2 regions of the Priestia sp. FSL W8-0524 genome follow, and region 2 is predicted to be linked to the other one. Evidence: riboswitches for the same ligand, from Rfam matches in the RefSeq annotation. Region 2 holds a riboswitch; the other holds the start of a gene.
What was found. A riboswitch is a leader RNA that binds a small molecule or an ion and turns the genes downstream of it on or off. The one in region 2 is predicted to bind cyclic di-AMP.
Positions count from the first base shown of each region.

Region 1: another riboswitch for cyclic di-AMP. It lies ahead of NST66_RS18725 (potassium channel family protein); the one in region 2 lies ahead of NST66_RS19730 (APC family permease).

Region 1 covers NZ_JBBOUG010000001.1:3,557,417-3,565,163, reverse strand. The annotation lists gene NST66_RS18740 (peptidyl-prolyl cis-trans isomerase) at 1-127, shown strand, start outside; gene NST66_RS18735 (Lrp/AsnC family transcriptional regulator) at 416-871, opposite strand; gene NST66_RS18730 (hypothetical protein) at 992-1,450, shown strand; cyclic di-AMP (ydaO/yuaA leader) riboswitch at 1,566-1,710, shown strand; gene NST66_RS18725 (potassium channel family protein) at 1,835-2,494, shown strand; gene NST66_RS18720 (TrkH family potassium uptake protein) at 2,498-3,817, shown strand; gene NST66_RS18715 (YjcZ family sporulation protein) at 4,145-4,225, shown strand; gene NST66_RS18710 (YjcZ family sporulation protein) at 4,415-4,501, opposite strand; gene NST66_RS18705 (tetratricopeptide repeat protein) at 4,675-5,172, shown strand; gene ggt (gamma-glutamyltransferase) at 5,582-7,660, shown strand; gene NST66_RS18695 (hypothetical protein) at 7,703-7,747, shown strand, end outside.
Region 2 covers NZ_JBBOUG010000001.1:3,756,607-3,764,353, forward strand. The annotation lists gene NST66_RS19720 (glycosyltransferase family 2 protein) at 1-656, shown strand, start outside; gene NST66_RS19725 (cation diffusion facilitator family transporter) at 696-1,673, opposite strand; gene NST66_RS19730 (APC family permease) at 1,783-3,609, opposite strand; cyclic di-AMP (ydaO/yuaA leader) riboswitch at 3,772-3,913, opposite strand; gene NST66_RS19735 (N-acetylmuramoyl-L-alanine amidase) at 4,105-5,187, opposite strand; gene glnA (type I glutamate--ammonia ligase) at 6,104-7,438, opposite strand; gene NST66_RS19745 (MerR family transcriptional regulator) at 7,522-7,747, opposite strand, start outside.

The DNA of each region.
Region 1 (7,747 bases), 200 kb from region 2:
ACAAAAAGATAAAAAAACGGAATCAGAAGTCAAAGAAGAAATGATGAAAGAACTTGTTTTGAATCATATCAACCGGTATATCCAGGATCAACTGCCAAGGTTTCACGTGACTTTCAACCTTAGGTAGTTCCCTTTTATATAGATTGATTGTTTTCAAAAAACAAGCAGGTAAAAGAGCTTTCTATTAATAGAGAGCTCTTTTACATTTTTAAGTAGACAGAAATGTCGGTACCTGATAGAATGAAGTTGTAAAACTTTCATTATTCGGAAAATTTATACCCTCCAGCTTTGGAGGGTTATTTTTTATGCTTTTGGACGAACAAAAGAGGCTAGGACAGAAGTAGTTTAGTGGAAAGAAGATCCGAACGATGAATCGTTCGGATCTTTTCGTTAGTACGGTGAACGTATGTTTTAATCACTTTTCATCTTTTAAATGACTCAATAATGCAGAAGACATCTCCACGTGAGAAAGGGCGATGTGTGAAATCGTTTTGGCATAAGGTGTAATTTCGTTAATAAATTGCTCGAGTACGTGCAGGTGAGGAAGCTGAAGCTTTGTAATGAAGCAAGCCTGTCCGGCGATGCGTTCACAGAATAAAGCATAGGGATACTGAGAAATAAATCTTTTAAAACGCTCGTGCTCTCCGTTTTTCATGGTTACTTCAATAAAACACGAGACGGGCAACTGCAGCTTTTCATAATCAATATCGATTGTATATCCTTTTATAATACCAAAGCTCTCTAGCTGTCTTACTCGCTCTGCCACTGAAGGAGGAGACAGGTTAATTTGTTTTCCTAGCTCTCTTAAGGAAAGACGGCTGTTTTGCTGCAGTGCCTGCAAAATCGATAAATCAATTTCATCAATTTTCAATTGAAAACCTTCTTTCATATTAATGTTTCATTTGATTAGTAACAGCAGATAATATGTTTTATTTGTTATCTGAAATCTCCATTTTTCTTACTATAATAATTAAAAAGGAGTGAGTAAAAAATGGCAAGAGTTTTGTTAACAAACGAAGAGGGAACAAATTTTGAAAAAGCACTGAATTTAATTCCAGATGTAAAAAGGTTGTATGATGAGCTATACGACAAGCTTTGGAACAGTGATATAGTAAAAAGAGAGACTAAGGAAAAAATCAGGCTTTATCTAGCAGGTGTTAACGGCTGTGAGACGTGTATGAGCATGTCATATGTAGGCGATAAGACGCTTAATCAAAAAGTGTTAAGAGAAAAAGAGCTGGAAGAAAAAGATCGACTGCTGTTTCGATTTATAGATGTATACCGAGTGCGTCCAAGGGATTTGACGGATGCTGATATGGATCAATTAAAGAAATTTTACAGTGATACGCAGCTATTAGAGCTTTTGGCCGTTATTAATTTGTTTGATCAATTTCACAAACTGATTGTCGGTTTAGATTTATATGATTTTTGCAGTTTGCAGCGCAAGTGATGTCTTCCCTAAAAATATCTTGACAGACAAAATCCACAGGAGTAAGATAGCTTTCGTGAAGTGAAACGTATCATGAATCGAATCGATTATTCTAAAAAATAGATCATAGATATTTGAATAAAAATCGCTTAATCCATTACGGAGCGGAGGACCCATTATTTACGCACATATTGTGCTCCGGGGTGAATCCTTAAAAAGGTAGGGTTACTCTTAAAACCCGAACCCGACAGCTAACTTCGCAAGCGTTTTGAGGGGGAAGAGTGTGAAAAAACACAGGAGCCTTCCTGTGTTTTTTTGCGCTTTTTTTAAGAAAAACATGTAATTTTTTAGAAAAAGTATAAGCTAAGAGAACACACAGCAGTTGAAGAAAGGAATAAATACATTATGAAAAAACAGTTTGCTGTATTGGGATTAGGTCGTTTTGGAGGCAGTTTGGTTGAAGAGTTTGCTAATTTGGATGTGGATGTGCTCGCTATTGACCGCAATCAGGAGGTAGTAAAGAAATATAGCAACTCAGCTACATATGTCGTGCAAGCGAACGCAATTGATGAAGCTAGCTTAAAAGGGCTAGGCATTCGTAACGTTGATCATGCTCTTATTTCGTTTGGAGACGATATTGAAGCAAGCGTGCTTGCAACGATGCTTTTAAAAGATATGGGCGTTAAGCAAGTATGGGTAAAAGCGGTGAATATGTATCATCAAAAAGTGCTGGAGAAAATAGGAGCGGACAAAGTCATTCATCCTGAGCGCGATATTGCGAAGCGGATTGCTCATCACGTGGTGTCAGAAAAGATCATTGATTACATTGAACTGTCAAAGGATTATAGTATTGTCGAAATTGTCGCTTCTAAAAAGCTTCATAATAAAACGCTGTTTGATTTGAACATTCGTGCCAAGTACGGCTGCAATATTATCGGCTTTCAGCGAAAAGACGGGGAAATGGTGATTTCGCCTACCGCGCATGAAATAATTGAACAAGGAGATATGCTGATTGTTATCGGACATAATCGCGATTTGAACCGTTTTGAAGAAGAAGGAGTTTAACTCATGAAAAAACAAATCATTAAACTCACTCCTCCGCAGCTGCTTGTCTCCATTTTTGGCGGAGGAATTATTATTGGTGCTCTTCTATTGATGATGCCTTTTTCTACTACTGAGCCAATCCGGTGGGTAGACGCCCTTTTTACATCTACTTCCGCTATGACAGTGACCGGCTTAGCCGTCGTAGATACAGGTACGCGTTTTACCGTCATCGGTCAAACGATTATTATGCTGTTAATTCAAATAGGCGGTCTCGGCATTATGTCATTTGCCGTGCTGATTTTTATGATGCTAGGTAAAAAAATTGGATTTAAAGAGCGTATGCTCGTTCAGCAGGCATTAAATCAGACGAGCGTCGGTGGAGTTGTGCTGCTAGTTAAAAGGTTGTTCATCTTTTCATTTTTAATTGAGTTTGTTGCACTGCTCTTTTTAGCGATACGCTGGGTTCCGGAATTCGGATGGTCTAAGGGGCTGTTCTTTAGCTTGTTTCATTCGATTTCGGCTTTTAATAACGCAGGGTTCGGACTGCTGTCTGATAACTTAGTTCAGTATGTAGGAGATCCTATTATTAACATCACGATTTCTTTTCTCTTTATTATTGGTGGGTTAGGGTTTACCGTCCTTGCTGATATGTGGGTGAAAAAATCGTATAAAAAACTAACGCTGCATTCAAAAATTATGATTATCAGCACGTTCGCCATTAACGTGATTGCCATGCTTTTTATTTTTTTCTTAGAGTACGGCAATTCGCATACGCTCGGAAATTTATCATTAGGAGACAAAGTATGGGCTTCTTATTTTCAAGCGGTAACAACAAGAACCGCTGGCTTTAATACAATTGATTTAGCTCATTTGCATGACGCAACGGTGTTTTTAATGGTTTTATTGATGTTCATTGGTGCAGGGAGTGCGTCAACAGGAGGGGGTATCAAACTCACGACGTTTGTGGTGATTGTCTTTTCTGTATGGGCATTTTTACGAAGCAGGGAAGATATTGTGCTGCTAAAGAGACGACTTCTTCCTCTTCATGTTTTTAAGGCACTAGCCATTACGATGATTTCAATTATGTTTGTGTTTGGGGCCATCTTCCTGTTAAATATTTCGGAAAACCTGCCGTTTGTAAAAATTATGTTTGAAGTTGTTTCTGCGTTTGGAACAGTAGGTTTATCGATGGGAGCGACTCCTGAACTTTCGTACTTTGGACGCGTGATTATTATCTTTATCATGTTTTTAGGAAAAGTGGGGCCATTAACGCTTGCGTTTTCATTATCTAAGCAAAAGCGTGAAGCCGTTCGCTATCCAAACGAAGATATAATGCTAGGATAGAAAAATCGCCTTCGATGAGGCGATTTTTTTATATTATTTATACGTTCAAGACATATAAGAGGTTACGCACAAAACAGTTGCGATGAATAAAAAGAAGGCAAAAACAAGAACAATGGGCAATTTGGAATGTCGGCGCATTAAAGCCCCTCCTTTTTTATAGTAAAAAAATCTCTTACTATATATAACGAAAGAAACAAAAATATGATTCACTTTTTTTGGCGAAATTTGAAGGTTTTTCTCATTGGAAAAATCCGCACCCCTGTCCTAAACATTTTGCCAAGCTGTTGCATACACTAAAAGCAGATAACAGGAAGTGAGGGATGGTACGTGGGAAAACAAAATTTTGCGTTAATCGTTGTGTTATTTGTTTTACTTGTTATTGTAGGTGCGTCTGGCTTTCGCTTTTAAACGTTAACTTTATTTGCGCATAGCCCCCGTCAAAAAGGGCATACTAGGCGGAAGTAAAAACCAAAAATTTCTTCAATATTGCCGAACAATGAGTTCCTCTACTCATTCATCTAATCGGTATGTAGCCATGCGAAAGCATGGTTTTTTTTAAAATAGGAGAGGATGAATGATGTTCATCCTCTCTAAAAATTAGTAGTAGCAAGAACACCCTACGATTACTAATAGGATAAATAAAACAACGATAAATGAAAAACCAAAACCGCCTTTTGCGCCCATATGTGTAACCTCCTTTAATAAAAGTCTCTATATCCTATGTACTAATTGGGTTAAGTGATTGAGAAATTTGCCTATTTTTTAATGGTAACGTTTTTTGTGAAGAATGAAGAACACTTACTTTTTTCATTTGCGCAGAAATCCTTTATGATAAAGAGGAAAAGGAGGGCAAACAGGTGGGAATACATGCACAATACGTCATGAATCAGCTAGAAGAGGGAAAGTGGAAAGAGATCAAGCGCGAAATTCAACAAGAAATGAAGAAAAAACCTCAAGCATCTGATTTGTACTGTTACTTAGCCGTTTGTTTAGCAAAGCAAATTGAAGAATCAATTATCTTTGAAAAAATGGTATTGAACTTAGAAATGGACCGGGCTCTTCATCAGGCATTAACATTAAATCCATCTTCAAGCTTGGCGCACTTCGTTCGAGGAATAAAATATCGGGAAACTCCGCTTATGTTTGGAGGGAATTACGAAAAATCGCTGTTTTATTTGCAGAAGGCGCAAGATCTTGGTTTTGAAGGGATTATGCTGCCGCTCGAACTCGCCAAAACCTATATTCAATTAAAAGAAATGGAAAAAGCGAAAGAACAAATCGCCTATGCTCGGGAAATCAATCCTACGCACGCGGACATTAAAAAAGTCGAAAACATGCTCCAAACAGGACGATGAATCTAAAGTCCTGTTTTATTTTTGATTTTCAGAAAACGTATGCTGATTTTCATAAAGGATTGCTTTTTATATAACAATAAGAATATTTATAAAAAATTTAAGAAGTGCATGTAAGTCGAACGACTTCTTAACTGCTAGATTTTCTACATTATTAGAGCGTTCAGTCTACATAGTTCCAAAAATAGTAAGAAACTATCAGCCTATGGATAAATTGTTAGAAAATATAGATAATTGTAAATGAATAGAGAGAAAAGTTAAACATGCGATTAACTAAAAAAGCAAAGGTATGATTTACTTTGCTTTTTATTTATACGCATATGTAAAAAATATCATAATAAACCAATTTATTCTTCGTGAAATCCATCGTCTCAGGCGATGTGAAATAATGTATTTGAAGGAGGAGACCCAGATGAAGGTTATGAAGATGTTGGCTATTACGTTATTTAGTTTATGTTTAGTTGTCACACCAGCTGCTGCTGAAGTTCCGGGTGTCGACCATTCAATGAAACGGGGTGCTACACAAGGAATTGTAGCGGCATCTCACCCGCTGGCTGCTGAAGCGGGGAGGAAAGTGTTAGCTGAAGGCGGAAACGCTGTAGATGCGGCAGCGGCCATTCAACTATCTCTAAACGTTGTGGAACCGATGATGTCTGGTATCGGCGGCGGCGGTTTTATGATGATTTATGAAAAAAAGAAAGATAAAATTACGATGCTAGACAGCCGTGAAATGGCACCGGCTGATGTCACGCCTAAGCTGTTTTTAGATTCAAAAGGAAAAGTCATTCCTTTCAGTAAACGTCACATAACAGGAAAAGCAGTTGGAGTTCCTGGCACGTTAAAAGGAGTAGAAACAGCCCTTGAAGATTATGGAACCATGGACTTATCAGATGTTATTAAACCTGCTATTACTCAAGCGGAACAAGGAATTAAAGTGAATTGGTCGATGGCTCAGTATATCGATGAAAATGCGGACAAGCTTGAAAGATACCAAACGGCCGGTAATGTATTTGTACCGAATGGCAAGCCGTTGAAAGAAGGAGATAAGCTTGTTCAGCCTGATCTTGCGAAAACATTAAAGCTTATTCAAAAAGAAGGGTCAGACGCTCTTTATAAAGGAGAAATTGGAAAAGCGCTTGTTAAAGAAGTTCAAAAACGCGATGGAAGCATGACCATGGATGATTTAAAAAATTACGTTGTAAAAGAACGCGAGCCGGTCAAAACAACTTACCGAGGCTACGATGTGGTTAGTGCGGCTCCTCCTAGCTCCGGCGGATTAACCGTGCAGCAAATTTTAAAGCTAATGGAAGGTTATGATGTAGAAAAAATGGGTTCCAATACGCCACAGTATTTGCAGCATTTAACGGAAGCGATGCACTTAGCTTTTGCGGACCGCGCGGCGTATATGGCAGATGAAGACTTTTACGAAGTGCCGAAAAAAGGCCTGTTAGATGAAGATTATATTAAAGAACGTCGTAAATTAATTAATCCAAATAAAGCAACGCCTAATGTTAAAGAAGGAGACCCTTGGAAATATGAAGGAAAAGAAAATCCAAATAAAGCAACGATAACGGAAGAAAATCCAATCGGCCAAACGACTCATTTCTCTGTTGTAGACAAATGGGGAAACATGGTTTCTTACACGACTACCATTGAACAAGTTTTTGGTTCAGGAATTATGGTTCCTGACTACGGATTTATGCTCAACAATGAAATGACGGATTTTGATGCCACTCCGGGAGGCGTGAACCAGGTTGAGCCTAAAAAACGTCCTCGAAGCAGCATGTCTCCAACGATGCTGTTAAAAGACGGAAAGCCGTTCATGGCAATTGGTTCACCGGGAGGCCCAACCATTATTGCGTCTGTAGCAGAAACGATTATGAATGTTATTGACCATAAGATGCCGATTCAAAAAGCGATTTTAACGACTCGTATTTATTCAAGCGGCTATCCAACCGTAAGATGGGAACCTGGCTTTAGCCAAGATACACTCCTTGAAATGATGGCTAAAGGACATGCGTTTGAAGAAAAGCCAGAGCATATTGGAAATGTCCAAGCGGTTATCTATGACTATGAAACGGGGAAAATGTACGGAGGTGCTGATAATACGCGCCAAGGCACGGTATTAGGAGTAGACGCAATTAAATATGTATCCAAACAGCCAAAACCAATTAAAGAAGAGAAAAAAGGAGAGTTTACGGTCGAAGTCAACCGTGCCGTGTATCCATTTACTGATAAGCAAGTAAAACTGATTGATGGAAAGCCTTACGTTCAGTCCGACCGCCTGCTGCTAGGATTAGGCGTCATTGATTCGAGTGATTTAAAGCTGTATAAGCCAAATCACCACTCCTATTTATCGGTTATCAAAGTAGCTAAATCACTTGGCTACAAAGTGAAATGGGATGAAGAAAAGAAAGTAGTCTCATTAGAAAAAGATCCTGGTGAAAACGATACCGGCGATGATGAAGACGGAGACGTTATTACAAATTAAATGGGATAAAAGTAGCTTAGTTGAAGGAAGATCCGAACGCGTTTGATTCTTGATAGAGAATCTAAAGCGTTCGGATTTTTTTATTGC
Region 2 (7,747 bases):
TTGCTAAATGGCAGCAAGGCTATGAAATTGTATACGCAAAGCGCAAGAAGCGAAGCGGAGAGACCTTTTTTAAATTGACAACGGCTAAGTATTTTTATCGCTTTTTAAATTATATGTCCGATATTGAAATCCCAAAAGACACGGGAGATTTTCGTATTATCGACCGAAAAGTTGCGGACGTATTCAAAAAAATGACTGAACGCAATCGTTTCGTAAGAGGAATGATGTCTTGGATCGGCTTCAGGCAAACATATGTAGAATATGAGCGCGATGAGCGTTTTGCTGGTGAAACAAAATATCCTTTAAAAAAGATGATCAAGTTTGCTTCAGATGGAATTATTGGTTTTTCAACGAAACCTTTACGTTTAGTAATGGTTATTGGCTTGTTATCAGTTTTTGTATCACTTCTCGTTTTAAGTTATTCGATTGTTGTTTGGCTGATAGGTGAAAATATTCAGCCTGGCTGGACTTCGATTATGGTAGCTATCACTTTCTTTAGCGGTATTCAGCTACTTGGTTTAGGTCTAGTGGGACAATACATCGCAAGAATTTACGATGAAAGTAAAAATAGACCTATTTACGTTGTACGTGAAACTATTAACTTTTCTGCGGCTTCAACAGATTCTCAAAACGTGCGTGAAAAAGTATATAGCTAAAAAAACAAGGAAGAAAACAGTTGTTTTCTTCCTTGTTTTTTATTCTTTTTGAAGCTGTAAATCGCTTGTCACCCAGTCAGGAATTCCATCATCTTCATCAAATTCAATAATGACATCCGTTATTCCTTTTTCCTGTAAAATACGATTTTCGAGACGATCTTTAATATCATCCGCTTCTGCTACTGTTAAAGAAGGATCAATTTCTACTTTTAATTCAACGTGAAGCTCTTCTCCTTCTTTCATCACCATTAACGTTTGAATATCACGCACTTGTACATCTTGCATAACAATGGCGCCAATTTTCATTTCCATTTCTTTATCTGCTTCACCAAGCGCTCCAGCAGCGTTATCTAAAAATACTCGTCCTACTACAAAAAACATCATAAGACCAATTAGCATAGAAGCAATTCCTTCAGCTTGATGAAAAGGCGTAAACCGCGAAATAAAAACGGCAATTAAAGCCAATACGCCTCCTCCAGTGGCTACCAGATCTTCCATAAAAACAAGCTTAGTTGCTGGCTTTGCTTTCTTTAGATGAACAAAGCTTTGCGTAAAAACATTGACCTCTGCAGTATTCATTCCGACATCGTGCAAAATTTCTTTCATTGCCTTAAAGAGGACAAACATCTCAAGTAATACCGAGATGCCAAGTACTGCAATATTTAAGATAAAGCCTGAAGACTTCGTCGGATGAAGAATATGATGATACCCTTCTTTAATCGTTTCAAATGCCATAATTCCTACTACAAGAACCGCTCCTAATAAAACGAGATTAACCAATCGTCCAAATCCGTTTGGAAATCGTTTGGTCGGAGCTTTTTTGCTTAATGCTGAACCTATAAAAACAAAGAACTGATTTGCTGCGTCTCCTAAGCTGTGCATCGTTTCAGCAAACATCGCTACATTTCCCGTTAAAGCAAAAGCAATCCCTTTAATAATGGATATAATGGTATTAACTATAGCGGCCATCATGGCCGATTTATTTCCTTTTCGCAATAACTTAATTAATTCACTCATGCAATCCCTCCGTTTGTGCCTTTGATGAGATTCAATTATGGTTAGTGTATGTGAATTTAAAAATTAAAAACCTCCAACATATAAGTTGGAGGTTTTTAGTCATGTTTCATTATTTTTTAAAACGATAAGGTACCGTTGTAACGATTACGTTTTTACGGTAAAGCAAATGTGCTTTTAACAGCAGACTGGACTGATTATGAAGGATGTTTTGCCAGCTTTTTTTCGTGATGAACTGCGGAATAACAACCGTAATAGCCATATTATTTTCCCGGGCTTTTTCTTCAGCCATATCGATGAATCGAAACAGCGGACGCACAAGACTGCGGTATTGAGAGTGAAACGTAACAATACGAATATCAGGCTGCCACTTTTCCCACTTCTCTTCCATTCTCTTTTCGCTTTCTCGGTCAAAAGCAACGTGCACCGCAATAACGGTATCACCAATCGTTCTTGCATAGTTCAATGAATTTTCTACTACCTTTGTCATTCCTGCTACAGGAACAATGACCACACTTCCTTCAAGCTTTCCAATCTTTTCTCCTTGCTTAATACGAAGCTGCTCTCCTACCGCTTCATAATGCGTATGAATGCGATGAAAAATATAAACGATAACCGGTAAGAAAACGAGCACGGACCATACTTGTGAAAACTTCGTTGTAAACAAAATGATTAGCACCGTTAAGGTAATGAGGGCACCAATTAAGTTAATGGTTAGCTTTCCTTGCCAGCCGGCCGGCTTTTCTCTAAGCCATTTGACAATCATGCCTGTTTGAGAAAGCGTAAATGGAATGAACACTCCAACTGCATAAAGAGGAATTAATTGTTCCGTCGCTCCTTTAAAGGCGACAAGTAAGACAATAGAAGCAATTCCAAGGGTCACAATTCCATTTGAATAGCCTAGTCGATCGCCGCGAATTTGAAACATTCTTGGCATGTATTTATCAGACGATAAGTTTACGGCAAGCAAAGGGAAAGCTGAAAAACCCGTATTCGCTGCTAGCACTAAAATCAGAGCTGTGGTGCCTTGAATAAAATAATAAAACCCATTTCGTCCAAATACACTCGATGCAATTTGTGATACAACCGTTTCATCTGCTTTTGGAGAAATGCCAAGCCAATAAGCTAAAAACGTGATGCCAGAAAATAAAACGGCTAAAATACCGCCCATCAGCATTAATGTATGAACAGCATTTTTTGCACCTGGATCTTTAAAGTTAGGCACTGCATTCGAAATAGCTTCTACACCAGTCAATGCCGAACAGCCTGATGAAAAAGCTTTTAATAATAAAAACAAACTAATACCTGGCACCACGGTACCGAGAGATGTATGAAGCTCAGGTGAAACTTGACCTGTCACTATTTTGAAGAAGCCCACCGCTATTAACAAAATAAGAGCAATCACAAATAAATAAACCGGATAAGCTAAGACAGAAGCGGATTCTGTTACACCTCGTAAATTTAAAACCGTAATAAAAATCACCAGCAAACACGCAATTACTACGTTATAGTGATGCAGCGTTGGAAAAGCCGAAGTTAAAGCATCGGTTCCTGCTGAAACACTCACGGCAACTGTTAAAATATAATCTACTAACAGTGATCCCCCAGCGATAAGTCCAGGATTTTCTCCTAAATTGGTTTTCGAAACAATATAAGCTCCTCCGCCTTGCGGATACGCATAAATAATTTGACGATATGAAAGAATTAAAGCCGTCAGCAGCACCAATACCCCAATCGCAATTGGAATCGAATACCAATAGGCAAGCACGCCCACTGTTGCAAGGACAATCAAAATCTGTTCTGTTCCATAAGCCACTGAAGATAAGGCATCTGATGATAAAATAGCCAGCGCTTTAAGCTTACTAAGCTTTTGATCGCCTAACTCTTTTGTTTTGAGCGGCTTTCCAATCAATAATCTCTTGAGAACTGAATAGTTCACGTAATTTCCCTCCGATGATTGCTTAGCTACTATTCACTGTTCGTTGCTAAGCTCCGTTACAAGTTCATGAATAAGTGATATTATCCCTAAAAAATACCTTTTTATGTTAAAAAAGCGCACAAAAAAAACACTAAGGGTTCTCAGCGTTTTTACACAGCTTAAACCTCCTCTCCAAAACGCTTATGGGGTTAGCTGTCGGATTCGGGCTATGAGAGTAGCCCTACCTTTTAAAAAAGGATTCACCCCAAGTGACAATGCACAAATTTGGGTCCCCCACTTCTGACGAATTAAGCGATAACAGGTCAATATAATTTTCGGTTAAAGGGTATGATTGATAACAAGTTTCTTTCATAACTATCCTTTGTTCTTAGATAATATACTCCCGTACAAATGGTTTGTAAAGCATTATTTTACGTAAACGATAAAATAGTACTTAAGGCGCTTTTAAGGGGAAAACAAAAGGCCTTCTGCCTGCTTACAGAAGACCTGCTTTCTTTAACTTTTTGCTTTTAAAACGGCTGCTAGCTTGTTTTTCGTTTGAGGACCATAAATGCCATCTACATCATAAGGAAGATACACAAGCTGAAAACGTCTGACTGCATCTTTCGTTTGTACTCCATATATTCCGTCTACTGACCCTACTTTAAAATTAACCGCGTTTAATGCTCTTTGAAGCTGTTTCACTGCTTCTCCAGAATCGCCTTGTTTTAAAATTCCATTGGGAAGTGGATATTGTTCAGAAGGTGGTGTTGGAGTAGGTGTTGGAGTAGGTGTTGGAGTAGGTGTTGGTGAAGTTCCTGAAGGAATAACAATTGTTTTTCCAACCTGTAGTGTTAAAGGATCAGAAAGCCCTGTATTCGCTTCTTGAAGCGCTTGTACTGTTATTCCGTACTTCTGTGCAATACTGTACAGCGTATCTCCTTGCTTAATTGTATACGTTTTTTCACCTGGTTCAGAAGGTGATGGATTTGGTGTCGGTGTCGGTGTCGGTGTTGGAGATGGAGATGGCGATGGATTTGGAACTGCACGACGAGGTAAATTTAAATATACGGCAATTCCTTTTGCATACGATTCACCCATGCTTTTTAAAAAAGCTTCATTTTGAAGAAGTGCTGCATCGGCGCTCCTATCAATAAAAGCTATTTCAGTTAGTACTGCAGGCATATTTGTTAAGCGAAGCACCGCATAATTAGCTGATTTTCGACCGCGATTCGGATGATTATACGACAGCAGCGCTGGCTGTACTTGGCCGTGGACAATTGATTGAAACGTTTTACTGGCATTGCTGGCGCTTCTATAAACATAATCTTCGTATCCTGTTCCTCCACCGGCATTTACGTGAATAGACATAAATGCATCTGCTCCCCACGAGTTAGCTTGAGAAGCTCGCTGAGATAACGATAAAAAAGTATCTGTGGTACGGGTGGTTTTAATCGTAAAGTCACTGTAGGTGCTATTTAAATAGCTTATTAAATATTGTTGAATTTTTAACACTAAGTTTTTTTCATATAGTCCGCTTGCTCCAACTGCTCCTGCATCTGCCCCACCATGTCCTGCATCAAGATAGATTTTTTTCATATTACTTGTCCCTCCTTATTGTTAACATATGCATGAGGGAAAAAAGTGCTACGTATACTAGCCTACTTAGTGAAAAATTACTAAAAAAGGAGATTGAGACATAACGAAATCACTTCAACCTAAAAACGAACAAATGGGATAAATGCGCTAGTATGGATGGCTTGTTACATCGCTGTTGAATTCCGTGCAAGGCTTCGCTTTCCGCGGGGGGGCTGGTGAGCCTCCTCGTCGCGTGCGCTCCTGCGGGGTCTCACCTATTCCGCTTTTCCCGCAGGAGTCTCTCCAATCAACTGCTAGAAGCAACTAAATAGATGAAATCTACGTTTACCCTACCAATAAAAAAATCCGCACAATTCATCGTGCGGTTCCCTCCCCCTAACATACTTTTGGTCCAAATTCTATTCTGGTTGATTAAAGTATAGATCAGGAGGGTCTATTATTTATAACATTAGGACCTATTTAAAAAGCAGAACGCCTACAACAATGAGAATAATCCAAATTGGAATGCTTATCAATATCCCTATCACTAAACCTTTAAAGAAATTTCCTTCTTTCATTTTCATTACATTCCTCTCCAACAGTATTTTCTAACGATACTATGATTGGCTGAAAACTCTCTGAAGTTATACTGAAATACAGTGCAGAGTGAACACATAAACAATCTCACTATCTGTTATACACTACTTTTACTTATAGATTCAATGAGACAAAAAGCTCATCCTTTTTGATTCATGTAAACAAATTCTTTCTTGTATGTAACAAAACAATAAAAAAGCTCCCTGTAAATTATACGACAGGCAGCTTTTTTATAAACAAGCTATATTATTCAATTTACGTATGCAGAATGTTATTTATTCATTGTGAAAAACAAAAAAGTCGGAGAGAACGTACAAACGATCTCTCCGACTTTTAAAAATTAATATTGGCTCATGTATTGGTCACGTTCCCAAGGATGAACTTGTGTACGGAACATATCCCACTCGATTTCTTTCGCTTCAACGAAGTGCTCTGCTAAGTGTTCACCTAATGCAGAAACCATAACTTCATTTGATTGGAAGCTATCTAAAGCTTGAGCTAATGTTGCAGGTAAATCTACGATACCTTCTTCAACACGCTCTTCTTTTGTCATTACATAGATATTACGATCGATAGGTTTTGGAGCTTCAAGATTGTTCTTGATTCCATCTAAACCAGCTTTTAATAGAACAGCCATTGCTAAATATGGGTTAGCAGCCGGGTCTACGCTACGTACTTCAACACGAGTTCCTACGCCGCGAGAAGCTGGGATACGGATTAATGGGCTACGGTTGCGAGCAGACCATGCAACATAACAAGGAGCCTCATATCCAGGTACTAGACGCTTATAAGAGTTTACAGTAGGATTTGTTACTGCTGTAAAGCTGTGTGCGTGCTTGATGATACCTGCGATAAATTGACGAGCAGTATCACTTAGCTCTAGATTACCGTTCTCATCATAAAATGCGTTTTGGCCATCTTTGAATAATGAAACGTTACAGTGCATACCTGAACCGTTCACACCAAATAATGGTTTTGGCATAAATGTAGCATGTAAGCCATGTTTACGTGCAATTGTTTTTACAACAAGTTTGAACGTTTGGATATCATCACAAGCTTTTAATGCAGCAGCATATTTGAAGTCGATCTCGTGTTGTCCAGGAGCTACCTCATGGTGAGATGCTTCAATTTCAAAGCCCATTTCTTCAAGCTCTAATACGATGTCACGACGGCAGTTTTCACCAAGGTCAGTTGGCGCTAAGTCGAAGTAGCCACCTTTATCATTTAATTCTAATGTAGGTTCGCCTTTTTCGTCTAATTTGAATAAGAAGAACTCTGGCTCAGGTCCAAGGTTAAAATCAGTAAATCCTAACTCTTCCATCTCTTTTAACACACGTTTTAAGTTATTACGTGGATCGCCATCAAACGGAGTTCTATCTGCATTGTAGATGTCACAAATAAAACGTGCTACTTTACCTTTTTCAGATGTCCAAGGAAAAATAACAAATGTATCAATATCCGGGAATAGGTACATATCTGATTCTTCAATACGTACAAACCCTTCAATAGAAGAACCGTCAAACATCATTTTGTTGTCTAACGCTTTTTCTAATTGACTTACTGGAATTTCAACGTTTTTAATTGTTCCTAAAATGTCAGTGAACTGAAGACGAATATATTTTACATTCTCTTCTTGAACTTTGCGGAAAATATCTTCTTTTGTGTACTTTGCCATCGTGTGATCCTCCCCTAAATCTCTATATAATATTTATAATCTATACCCCTCATATACGAACGGCATAAATATTGATAACTTTATTAATGAAAGAACCTGGACATATCTCCTTGATTTAAAGTTGCTCGATTAAAACGGCCTGCTTGCATAAGTTCTGCACGAAGCATTTTTCGCAACTCATCGTCCGTTAATTCTGGCTTTGCTGTTTCTGCCACAACTTTTTCTTCTTGCTTATGCCCTTTTTGCTCCTTTTGAAGATGAAACAGCTGTTTTACACCTGCTAAGTTTACACCTTGTTCGATTAGATCG